DNA from 3 places in the Arthrobacter sp. TB 23 genome. Region 3 is predicted to be linked to each of the others. Evidence: riboswitches for the same ligand, from Rfam matches in the RefSeq annotation. Region 3 holds a riboswitch; each other region holds the start of a gene.

Region 1 (3,268 bases), on a different contig from region 3:
AGGCGTAGACGTCCACGCCTGTTTCCGCTGCAGGGGTGGGGCGCGTCCCCGGGGCCGAGGTGATCACCGAGGACGCCTGGAGGAAGGGCGCCTTGTTGGTGGCGGAAGCGAACTTCGCCCCGAATTCCCCGAACGACAGGTGCTGGGCCTTGTCCTGCACCAGCCCGAAGGATGCAACATCCCAGAACGCTGTTGACCCACCAACGCCCAGCACCACCTCGTAGCCGGCCGGCGCGTTGAACAGCTGGCTCAGGCCTTCCCGGACCGAACCGACAAGGTTGCGCACCGGCGCCTGACGGTGGGACGTGCCAAGCAGGGTCCGTCCGGCCTGCGCGAGGGCCTCCATCTGCTCGTCGCGCACCTTCGACGGGCCGGCTCCGAAACGCCCGTCGGCGGGAAGGAGGCCAGCGGGGATCAATTGGTCCGGGGAAATGCTCATGGTCTCTCCAAGGGGGTAAGCGTGCGACACAAGACGGGATACATTCTGCCGCACTACCCGGCCCTGGCGGCATTTGTGAACATGCCCCGACCGGGCACCCGGTTGCCGCTGATTGCCGCGGCCTCTGGTAAATGGGTTAACCTTGGTGAGCGTAGAACTTGTGTTCGGCGCTGGCGATATGTGCCGCGCTCCCACCGCGAAAGCTGCCCGCTGTTCCATCCCGCACCAGTGCCTAGGAGCTGAACCGCATGACGGACCTCATCGATACCACTGAGATGTATCTGCGGACCATCCTGGAACTGGAGGAGGAAAACATTGTTGCCCTCCGCGCCCGGATCGCTGAACGGCTCCGCCATTCCGGTCCTACCGTCTCCCAGACCATCGGCCGGATGGAGCGCGACGGGCTGGTGATCGTCTCGGGCGATCGCCACCTCGAATTCACTGACCTTGGCCGCCGTCGCGCCATCGGGGTGATGCGCAAGCACCGCCTCGCCGAACGTCTCCTCTCCGACGTGATTGGCCTGGATTGGGCTTATGTCCACGAAGAGGCCTGCCGCTGGGAGCACGTGATGAGCGAGCGGGTTGAACAGCGGTTGTACGAGCTGCTGGGAAAGCCCACCGAGTCTCCATACGGCAACCCTATTCCGGGGCTTGAGGCCCTGGGCGGCCCGCCAACCCAGGGCTTCACCGACGGTGTCCGCAGCCTCCTGTCGGTGATCGGCGCCAATCCTCAGGGGTCAGTGATTACCCTTGTCCGGCTGGCCGAGCCCATTCAGGTGGACCCGGAACTGCTCTCCCAACTCGATGAGGGTGGGTTGCGGCCCGGAACGGTCATCGGCGTGCAGGCGGCCGGCGACTATGTGTCGGTCAGGGTCGAGGGTATCGAGGGCGCGCTGGAGCTCCCGCCGGAGGTCGCCGCACACGTGTTCGTGTCGGTCGCCGGGCCGGCTCTCTAACCCTCCACGGCACAATATTGCCGCAAGTTATCCACAGGAAAAGATAACGAACGTATCTCTTTTGCTTCTGGTCGTGGATGATGGAAAGCTGACGTTGATACATCAGCGTTATCCAAACCGCACGCCTAACCCTGTCAGCGGATTTGGATGCTGAGACCCGTGACAGGGGCGGAGGACCCATCAGACGGCGGCTGATAAGCCGCCTTGGGGTGAAGTCCGGACGCGGTGCTGCTTCGGCGGACCGGTCAGGGCCGAGTTTCTTCCCGAACTCGAATCCGACAGCTAACTTCGCAGGCATATACGAAAGGGACCCTTTGTCGAAGCACCATGCTTCGGGACGCCGCCGTGCCGGCGCCCCAGTACCTGCCGTGCGTCCTCGGGACGCGCAACGACTCGAACGACGACGACGAGCAACCCGGGTCAGGGGCGACTTTTCGCTCACCGGGATGAGCCAAAAATTCGCCATCGCCGCAGCCGCGTCCGGGCTGGTGCTGACCGTTACGCTACCCACCACCGCGGGGACGGCCCCGCAGGACGACAATGCGGCCGCCGTAGCCGTTGCGCCCACCGTGCAGGCGACTGTTGCGCCCCGGGAAATCAGCGTTCCCGACGCGGCGCTGGTCGACTTCAGCCGCACCGCATTGCAGAGCACCTTTGACGCAGACGCCAAGCTCAGCGAGATCATGACCGCTGCAGACTCAGCGGCTGTACCTGCAGCGGCCCGCGGCTCCCTGTCAGCTCCCATGGACAAGCTGATTGTCACGTCCCCGTTCGGTTACCGGGTCAGCCCGATTACCGGTTTGGGTGGGGAACTCCACTCAGGTCAGGACTTCAGCAGCTCGTGCGGCACTGAAGTGTTCGCGGCAGCGTCCGGCACTGTCACCTTTGCCAGCTGGCACCCCTATGGCGGTGGAAACCGCGTGGTCATCGATCACGGCAACGGGCTCGAATCCACGTACAACCATCTCTCGTCCAGCAGTGTCCAGGAGGGGCAGTCAGTGGACCGCGGTGAGGTTGTCGCCCAGAGCGGTAGTACCGGTGCATCCACCGGCTGCCACCTGCATTTTGAAGTGATGGTTGACGGTCAGGCCGTGGACCCCATGGGCTGGCTGTAACCAAGGACACACCGTTTCGTGACCGGAATGTGACATTGCGGTCAATCTCATGTACCGTCAATCTCGTGCCAAATTCTAATAGGTTTGGCACCCTCGAGCAGATCGCCTAGCTCTGCCACTGCCTGAGGTTCCGTTCGCACAATTCGCATGGCAGAGGCGGGGGAACCAATTAGTGGATTTCGCAAGAAATCCTTGGGGTTAAGTCGTCTGATTCCACTGGGAATCAGAGGGCCGGGTGACTCCCATCCGAATCCGACAGCTCACCTCGCAGGCAATTGGGAGAGGCAATCGAACGTGTCAACTAGCTCTTCTCTGGGCCGCCACAGGGCCGCCCGTACGCACACCAGCCCCCTGACAGCCATCTCAAGCGCCGTCTCCTCGAACGCTGGTTCCGTCGGCCGCCAGGCAGCAGTCATCGTCGCAGCGTCAGGGCTCGTCCTGACCGCCGGACTGCCAGCCCACGGGTTCGGTGAGTCCGAGCGTGTCGTTCAGCTCTCCACCCCCCTGATCTCGATTGCTGCTACGGCTGACGCCGTAAGCGCTCCCGCCACCGCCGAGATCACCTTCGAGCGTGCAGCCGTGTCGGCGACGCCCGCCGCCGTAGCTGCTCCAGTCGTCGAGGTGCAGGCCGACGTCATCGAGCCAATAACAGCCGCCGCTGAGCCGGTAGCCGAAATGGTGGCAGAGCCCGCCGTGCAGGAAGCAGCGCCAGTCGAGGCAGCGCCAGTTGAGGCGCCCGCAGCAGAAGCAGTAGTCGC
Region 2 (3,268 bases), on a different contig from region 3:
CCAGCGAAGACCCCCAGGGGTACGAGGATGCACAACAATCCTGCGTAGAAGAGCATGGTCCGGCCGACCAGTTGCCGTTTTGTGCTGAAGGCATACGCGAAGAATGCTGGCAGCAACAATGCTGAGCACGGACTGAGGAGGGTGAGGAGACCACCGAGGAACGCCCCGCTGTATCCGATTAGCATTACTGGGGACTGGTTTCTGCCAGCACAGTCTCAATGGCTTGTTCAAATACTTCTACTGGTTGGGCGCCCGAGATGGGGATGTCGTTCACCAGAAACAAGGGTGTTCCGGTAGCTCCCAGGGCTGCGGCTTCCTCAGCGTCGGTTTGAACAGCCTGATTGAGCTCCTCCGAGTCCAGATCCGCTGTGAACGCCGTGATGTCGGCTACCCCAACTTCTTCTGCGATGCGGATCAGCTCCTCGCGCGGGAGGCTGATGTGTCCGCGGTCGGGGGCCGCAGCGAAGACGGCCTTATTGAACTCCCAGAACCTATCCTGTTCCCCTGCTGCCCGGCCGGCAACTGCAGCATCAAGAGACTCAGTTCCGAAAACAGGTAAATCTCGCCACTCAATCCTTAGTTCTCCGCTAGCAACATACTGCTCAACCAACGCCGGCAATGTCTCGCGCGAGAAAACCCCGCAGAACGGGCATCTGTAATCGGCGTATTCGACCAGAACAACGGGGGCGTCGACCTCACCCATTGCTAACGGGTCGTCGGCGATGCGCCGGGATAAATCGAACTTTTCTTCCTCCCGGCCGCCGGATTCCTCTGCGACGTCTGTTCCTGATCCATCTGAAACGGGGGAGGAGGCTCGCTGGGAAGCGATCAAACCAATAATCAGGATGAGCGCGGCGACAAGCAGGGCAGCGATGAGGGTGGCCGATCGAACACCCGCGGTTCGTTGATCAGATTCTTGTGGCATTCATTACTCCTGGCGTCGTGCGCCCCTGGGGAGGCACAAGGGGAGGAAAAGGGGGATTCACCCGGACACCAGATCCCTGTTTGTCGGATCTGGTGTCCGGGCGCGTCCGAGAAACACCGCTGTCAGCGAGGTCTGAGACCCGCCAGCGGCGTTGGATAACTAGATGTTGACCCGGTAATAGACAGGACCGGAACCCACATTGACGGATTCCTCAACGGTCTGGTTACCGTTCCAGCCGCTGTGGATGGCTCGTCCGTCGCCGAGGTAGACGGCGTTGTGTGAAAAGCCCATCCCGCCGTCGGCGTAGTAGACGAAGTCGCCGGGCTGGGGATCTGATACCGGAGTAGCGAAGGCCATCAAGGACTCAGGGGACTCGTCTCCCACCCCCATCGCCCCGGCGGCTCGCAATGCCCCTTCGCCCAGGACGGTGCAGTCCTGAATAGCGCCCAACTGCGTGTTGGCGAAGGCAAGAATACGGCTGTTGGCAGTACCGCTCTGGGGAGCGTCCGAGGAATCCCAGATATTTCCTGACTCGCTGCTCACCCGGTTACTCAGGGGACTGATCGATGCACTTTGTGTACTCACGCTAAAGTTCGAAACCGCTGATGACGAGGCTGCGGAGCCAGAGTCAACCGGTGCAGCAGTCACGGCATTCGACTCCTCGGACAGCACGATGGTGTTTCCCGGGTAGATGATTGACGCGACGGTGAGCTGGTTTAGGCTCAGCAGCTTGTGCAACGCCACACCTGTCTGAACGCTGATAGCGCCCAGCGAATCACCTGACTTCACGGTGTACGCAGTGCCTTGATCGGTGGGGCTCGCCTCCACTTCGACTGGTGAAGCAGCCGATGAGAACGATGAAACGGTGTGATCCTGCGCCGGGTGGGCGATCGCCGAAGCGTGGGCGGGGCTTGCTCCCGCCGCAAGCATTCCTGAAGCAACCACAAGCGCGGCGATCTTGGGTCCCCCCTGAGGCAGGACGGCTTGCCTGCTGAGGAGAAGAATCGAACGGCTTTTCGTATCGGCGCGATGTCGGGCGCGCACAGCATTTGATGACATGGATAATCTCTCCCTATACCTACGAGGTGAGCTGTCGGATTCGGATGGGAGACACCCGGCCGCACGAGGACAAACGCCCCGCCCGGCTTCACCCCAAGGGTTCCTAAAGAACCCACCTGTGGTTTCCCCGCCCCAGCCTTCCTATCTAAAGGACCAAGGCCTTTGGCTGGGTTCGGTAAAAGGCCTCGATAAGCCCCACCTTCAGTGGGGCACTGGATTAAACCTACTCGGAAAAACTAAATGTACAAACATTTACACTGACGGCGCCTCCCTGGTTGGCAACCTCAATGAAGAGAGAGCGATTCCCAGGCATCAGTGGAGCGTCAGACCACTCCCGTGGTGCCCAGGAGTGACCCGATAAGGAAGGTGGCTGCCAATGCCAGCGCGCCGCCAAGAACGATCCTTACGGTTGGGCGCGTCGCCGGGTTGCCGCCAATCCGTGCGCTTCCGTAGCCGGTTACGGCGAGGGCAATCAGGACTGCGACGAAGGTCGCGAGGACACGAGTTTCCTCTGGAAACAGAAGAATCGTCAGCAGGGGCAGGATCGCGCCAAGGGTGAAGGCCAGCGCAGATGCGGCCGCAGCAGCTAGCGGGCTCGCCACGGCGTCCTCGCGCAATCCGAGTTCAGCTTCGAGATGGGCCCCCAGGGCATCGTGTTTGGTGAGTTCCACTGCCACCTGATGGGCTGTGTCCCGGCTAAGCCCCTTCGATTCGTAGATCCCGGCCAGCTCCGCAAGTTCCGCTTCAGGCTCGGTTTCAAGCTCAAGGCGTTCCTTGGCGATGAGGGCCTGCTGGCTGTCTTTCTGACTACTCACGGACACATACTCTCCGAGGGCCATGGATATCGCACCGCCGACAAGACCGGCAATGCCAGCGGCAAGAATCACGGGGGTTGCCGTTGTCGCTCCCGCAACTCCGACGACGAGGGCAGCGACCGAGACAATCCCATCATTGGCTCCAAGCACACCCGCTCGAAGCCAATTGAGCCTGCCATGGATGGTGTTGTCATGGGGTTCGTCACTATGCGTGCCTGGTACGGGAGAACTAGTCATGCCCGTAATCTAGGCCTCCACGAGCCAGTACACCAGTAAGGATCGACTCTCCTGTCGGGATTCCGATTCGGGTGACCTCGACCGAATTCGCTGTGATCCACTGCGGCGCTGAAAGGGGCTTGCAATAGTCACCGCGCCGGCCGTTTTGTTCCGGGCGTCGGCGAAGAGGCATGGGATTCTTTGACCGAGTAAGGTAAGCGAACCAAGTAGGCACCACATACCGCAATTGCGG
Region 3 (3,268 bases):
CGCTGGGTGTTGGGACGAACCATTGACGACGTCGACATCCTTGATGTCCGCTCCATCCGCCGTCATGGGCTGGGCGCCGAGGACTTCGCCGGCAATCTGGTGGGAGCCCGGGTGCTGGACGTGGTGCGGCGGGGAAAGTTCCTGTGGATGCCGTTGGCACCTCCGGCCGAGGCTGGTGGGACTGCCACGAGTGGTGGCACGAGTGGTGTCGCGCCAGTGGCCCTGATGGCTCACCTGGGTATGAGCGGCCAGCTGCTGGTCAAAGACGCAGGCTTGCCCGAGGAAAAGCACTTGCGGGTCAGGCTCACCCTGTCGGCTGTCGACGATCCTGATGCCGGACCCCTGCCGCAGGAGCTTCGGTTTGTTGATCAGCGTATTTTCGGCGGCCTCTTTGTGACGTCGATGGTGTCGACCACAGACGGCCATCCGGGTGGGCTGGGGGAGAGTCCACTGCCGCTGATCCCGATTGAGGCTTCTCACATAGCCCGCGATCCACTGGATCCGGCGTTCTCCTTCGATGACTTCTTCGCAAAGCTCCGGCGACGCAGGACCGGAATTAAACGAGCGCTACTGGACCAGGGATTGGTATCGGGAATCGGCAACATCTACGCTGACGAAGCGCTGTGGGCAGCCAAAGTCCACTATGCCCGCCCCACGGATGTCATGCGCCGGGCCGACGCCCTACGGCTGATTGATGCCTGCCGTGATGTGATGCTGCGGGCGCTCGACGCTGGCGGCACCAGCTTTGACTCACTCTATGTGAATGTCAACGGCAGCTCCGGTTACTTTGAACGTTCCCTCAACGCCTACGGCCGCGAGGGCGAACCCTGTACCCGCTGCGCCGCCGACCCGCTCTTTGACAGCCTTTCGCTGATCCGCCGCGAGATGTTTATGAACCGTTCGTCGTTCAGCTGCCCGCGGTGTCAGCCGAAGCCCCGCAACGGCCGCTGGTAGGACATCCCTGCAGCCGGGATCCTTGGCTCAGCACTCCCTCGCAGCTCACCCGTGACACGTTGCCCACTAGCCCCAGTCCCACTCCCGCTCCACCAAGGAGACTTACCCACATAGAACGGGTGACGCCGCACTGACACCCCCAAAGAGGGCAACCATTGGGCATGGACACAGTCAAGACACTGCAAGAACCAGGCGGCGTGGCACGCCGTAGGGAACCCACCCGCGCCGGTCTGGGATCCGTTCACCTTTGCGCAGCCCTCGTGAAGGGTGAGGTGGTAAACCCAGGGCCAGGAGTCTTTGCGCTACCCGGCATCACTGGGAGTCTGCTCACTGCAACGTGTGTCAAAGCTGAACCGGCCTGGATCAGTGCCGCAGCGCAACGAAACCTCTGGGTGCTGCGTCCACCATCGTGGTTCCATGTGAGCGTCACCCACCTGCGCCGCGCAGGACTCAGCGTCCAAACACAGGTGTACATCAAGGGTGTGGGACGGCTTGATCTGTTCGTCGAAGGACAGCTGGGCATCGAAGCCGGCGGACGCAACCATCACAGTGGTCCCGCCGAATTCGCCGAAGACCGCCGCCGATGGAACCTGCTCACCACCGGTCGAGCACGGATTCTCCGTGTCACCTATTCGATGCTCGTTCACGCCCCGGCGGAATTCCTGCAGGTCGTGTTGGATTGCCTCAGCCCTCCACGGTCGGACCCGCGCCCCGACCTGGGACATCCAACAGCATACTGCCGCCGTAACCTAAATGTGACAAACCCGGACCACGAAATGTACAGTGGACCGCACGTCGGGTTCCGTTCAACTCAGCGTCCTTTCGACAGATTGCCTAATTCTGCCGCCGTCGTAAGGTCCGTTCGCACACATCAGGCAGAAGCGGGGGAACCAGTAGTAGTGGTCGTCGCCAGACGACCTAGGGGTGAAGGCGCACAGCGCCCGGGTGGCTCCCATCCGAATCCGACAGCTAACTTCGCAGGCATTGGGAGAGGCAACATCATGTCCAAGAACCGTTATATCGCGCGCCATCGTGCAACCCCACCAAGCGCCATGCAGACCGTTTCCAAGGCAGTTAGCTCTCACGCTGGCGCCATCGGTCGTCCAGCAGCTGTAGTCGTCGCCGCATCAGGTTTGATGTTCAGCGCCGGACTCCCAGCCAACGCTGCAGGCGAAGTCAACGTCAGCGCCCCGGCCGCCGTCTCCGCACCAGTTGCCCAGACGACCGCCGCCAGCTCCACCACTCACACCGTTCAGTCCGGAGATACTCTGGGCAGCATCGCCAGCACCTACGGCGTCAGCATCGAGGCCATCTTCGCCTCGAACGGTCTCGGCTGGGATTCGATCATCTACCCAGGTGACGTCATCTCACTGTCCGGCAACGCCGGCCAGGCCACTCAGGTATCAGCACCAGCACCAGCACCGGCTGCAGCACCAGCTCCGGCTGCTGCTCCCGCCCCAGTTGCTGCACCAGCAGCCGCTCCGGCGCCTGCCGAAACCAGCACCCTGGGCATCACCACCGCTTCCGAGACCATCCAGCCAATGGGAGCAGCATCCACCGGCGGACAGGTTTCCAGCGCAGGGATCGCCGGAACAGCACAGGGCCTCGTTGGCTCCCCCTACGTCTACGGCGGCACCTCGCCAGGCGGCTGGGACTGCTCGGGCTTCGTGCAGTGGGTCTACGCTCAGCACGGCATCGACCTGCCCCGCACCAGCCAGGCACAGATGGGCGCGCTGACCCCCACCAGCAACCCTCAGCCCGGCGACCTTGTCGTCCAGAACGGCGGCGGACACATCGGCATCTACATCGGTGGCGGCCAGATGGTCAGCGCACTGAACCCGAGCCAGGGCACCCTGGTCCACGCGGTCAGCGCCATGCCACTGGTTGGGTACTACACCCTCTAAACCCTCCGCGTCAGCGGTACGGTTGTCAGCACCCGAATGCGTCATCGGAGAAATCCGGTGGCGCATTCGTGCTTTCCGGACGCTTTGGTCCCCGATAGGGCAAGCCAATGACACCGAGGCAACCGACGGGTCAAGATACGACAACGGAAAACTGCGTGCCACCACCGAGCCAGCTCACCTGGGGACGAACTGACAGTCAGGGACGTCTCCACGCTCCGATGGATCGCTAGGAGAGGGAAGCCTGGTTCCCCTGGTAATGCTGGTTCCCCTGGTAATGCTGTGCCAGGCGGGCCAGACCTTCATCCACTGACACCGTAGGCGTCCAATCGAGCAACTCGCGGGTCCTGCGCTGATCAAACCAGTGTGCAGTCGATAGTTGCTCCGCAAGGAAACGGGTCATCGGCGGTTCA

The links. A riboswitch is a leader RNA that binds a small molecule or an ion and turns the genes downstream of it on or off. The one in region 3 is predicted to bind cyclic di-AMP.
Region 1: another riboswitch for cyclic di-AMP. It lies ahead of B384_RS0114530 (M23 family metallopeptidase); the one in region 3 lies ahead of B384_RS20805 (C40 family peptidase).
Region 2: another riboswitch for cyclic di-AMP. It lies ahead of B384_RS19605 (LysM peptidoglycan-binding domain-containing protein); the one in region 3 lies ahead of B384_RS20805 (C40 family peptidase).

The regions. Positions count from the first base shown of each region.
Region 1 covers NZ_ALPM01000105.1:20,411-23,678, forward strand. The annotation lists gene serC (phosphoserine transaminase) at 1-439, opposite strand, end outside; gene B384_RS0114525 (metal-dependent transcriptional regulator) at 688-1,395, shown strand; cyclic di-AMP (ydaO/yuaA leader) riboswitch at 1,534-1,707, shown strand; gene B384_RS0114530 (M23 family metallopeptidase) at 1,842-2,510, shown strand; cyclic di-AMP (ydaO/yuaA leader) riboswitch at 2,636-2,799, shown strand; gene B384_RS0114535 (NlpC/P60 family protein) at 2,805-3,268, shown strand, end outside.
Region 2 covers NZ_ALPM01000044.1:11,325-14,592, reverse strand. The annotation lists gene B384_RS0106005 (cytochrome c biogenesis CcdA family protein) at 1-185, opposite strand, end outside; gene B384_RS0106000 (DsbA family protein) at 185-925, opposite strand; gene B384_RS19605 (LysM peptidoglycan-binding domain-containing protein) at 1,085-1,984, opposite strand; cyclic di-AMP (ydaO/yuaA leader) riboswitch at 1,987-2,165, opposite strand; gene B384_RS0105990 (VIT1/CCC1 transporter family protein) at 2,308-3,036, opposite strand.
Region 3 covers NZ_ALPM01000065.1:77,917-81,184, reverse strand. The annotation lists gene mutM (bifunctional DNA-formamidopyrimidine glycosylase/DNA-(apurinic or apyrimidinic site) lyase) at 1-954, shown strand, start outside; gene B384_RS20810 (hypothetical protein) at 1,257-1,601, opposite strand; cyclic di-AMP (ydaO/yuaA leader) riboswitch at 1,776-1,952, shown strand; gene B384_RS20805 (C40 family peptidase) at 1,956-2,858, shown strand; gene B384_RS18470 (NAD-dependent epimerase/dehydratase family protein) at 3,085-3,268, opposite strand, start outside.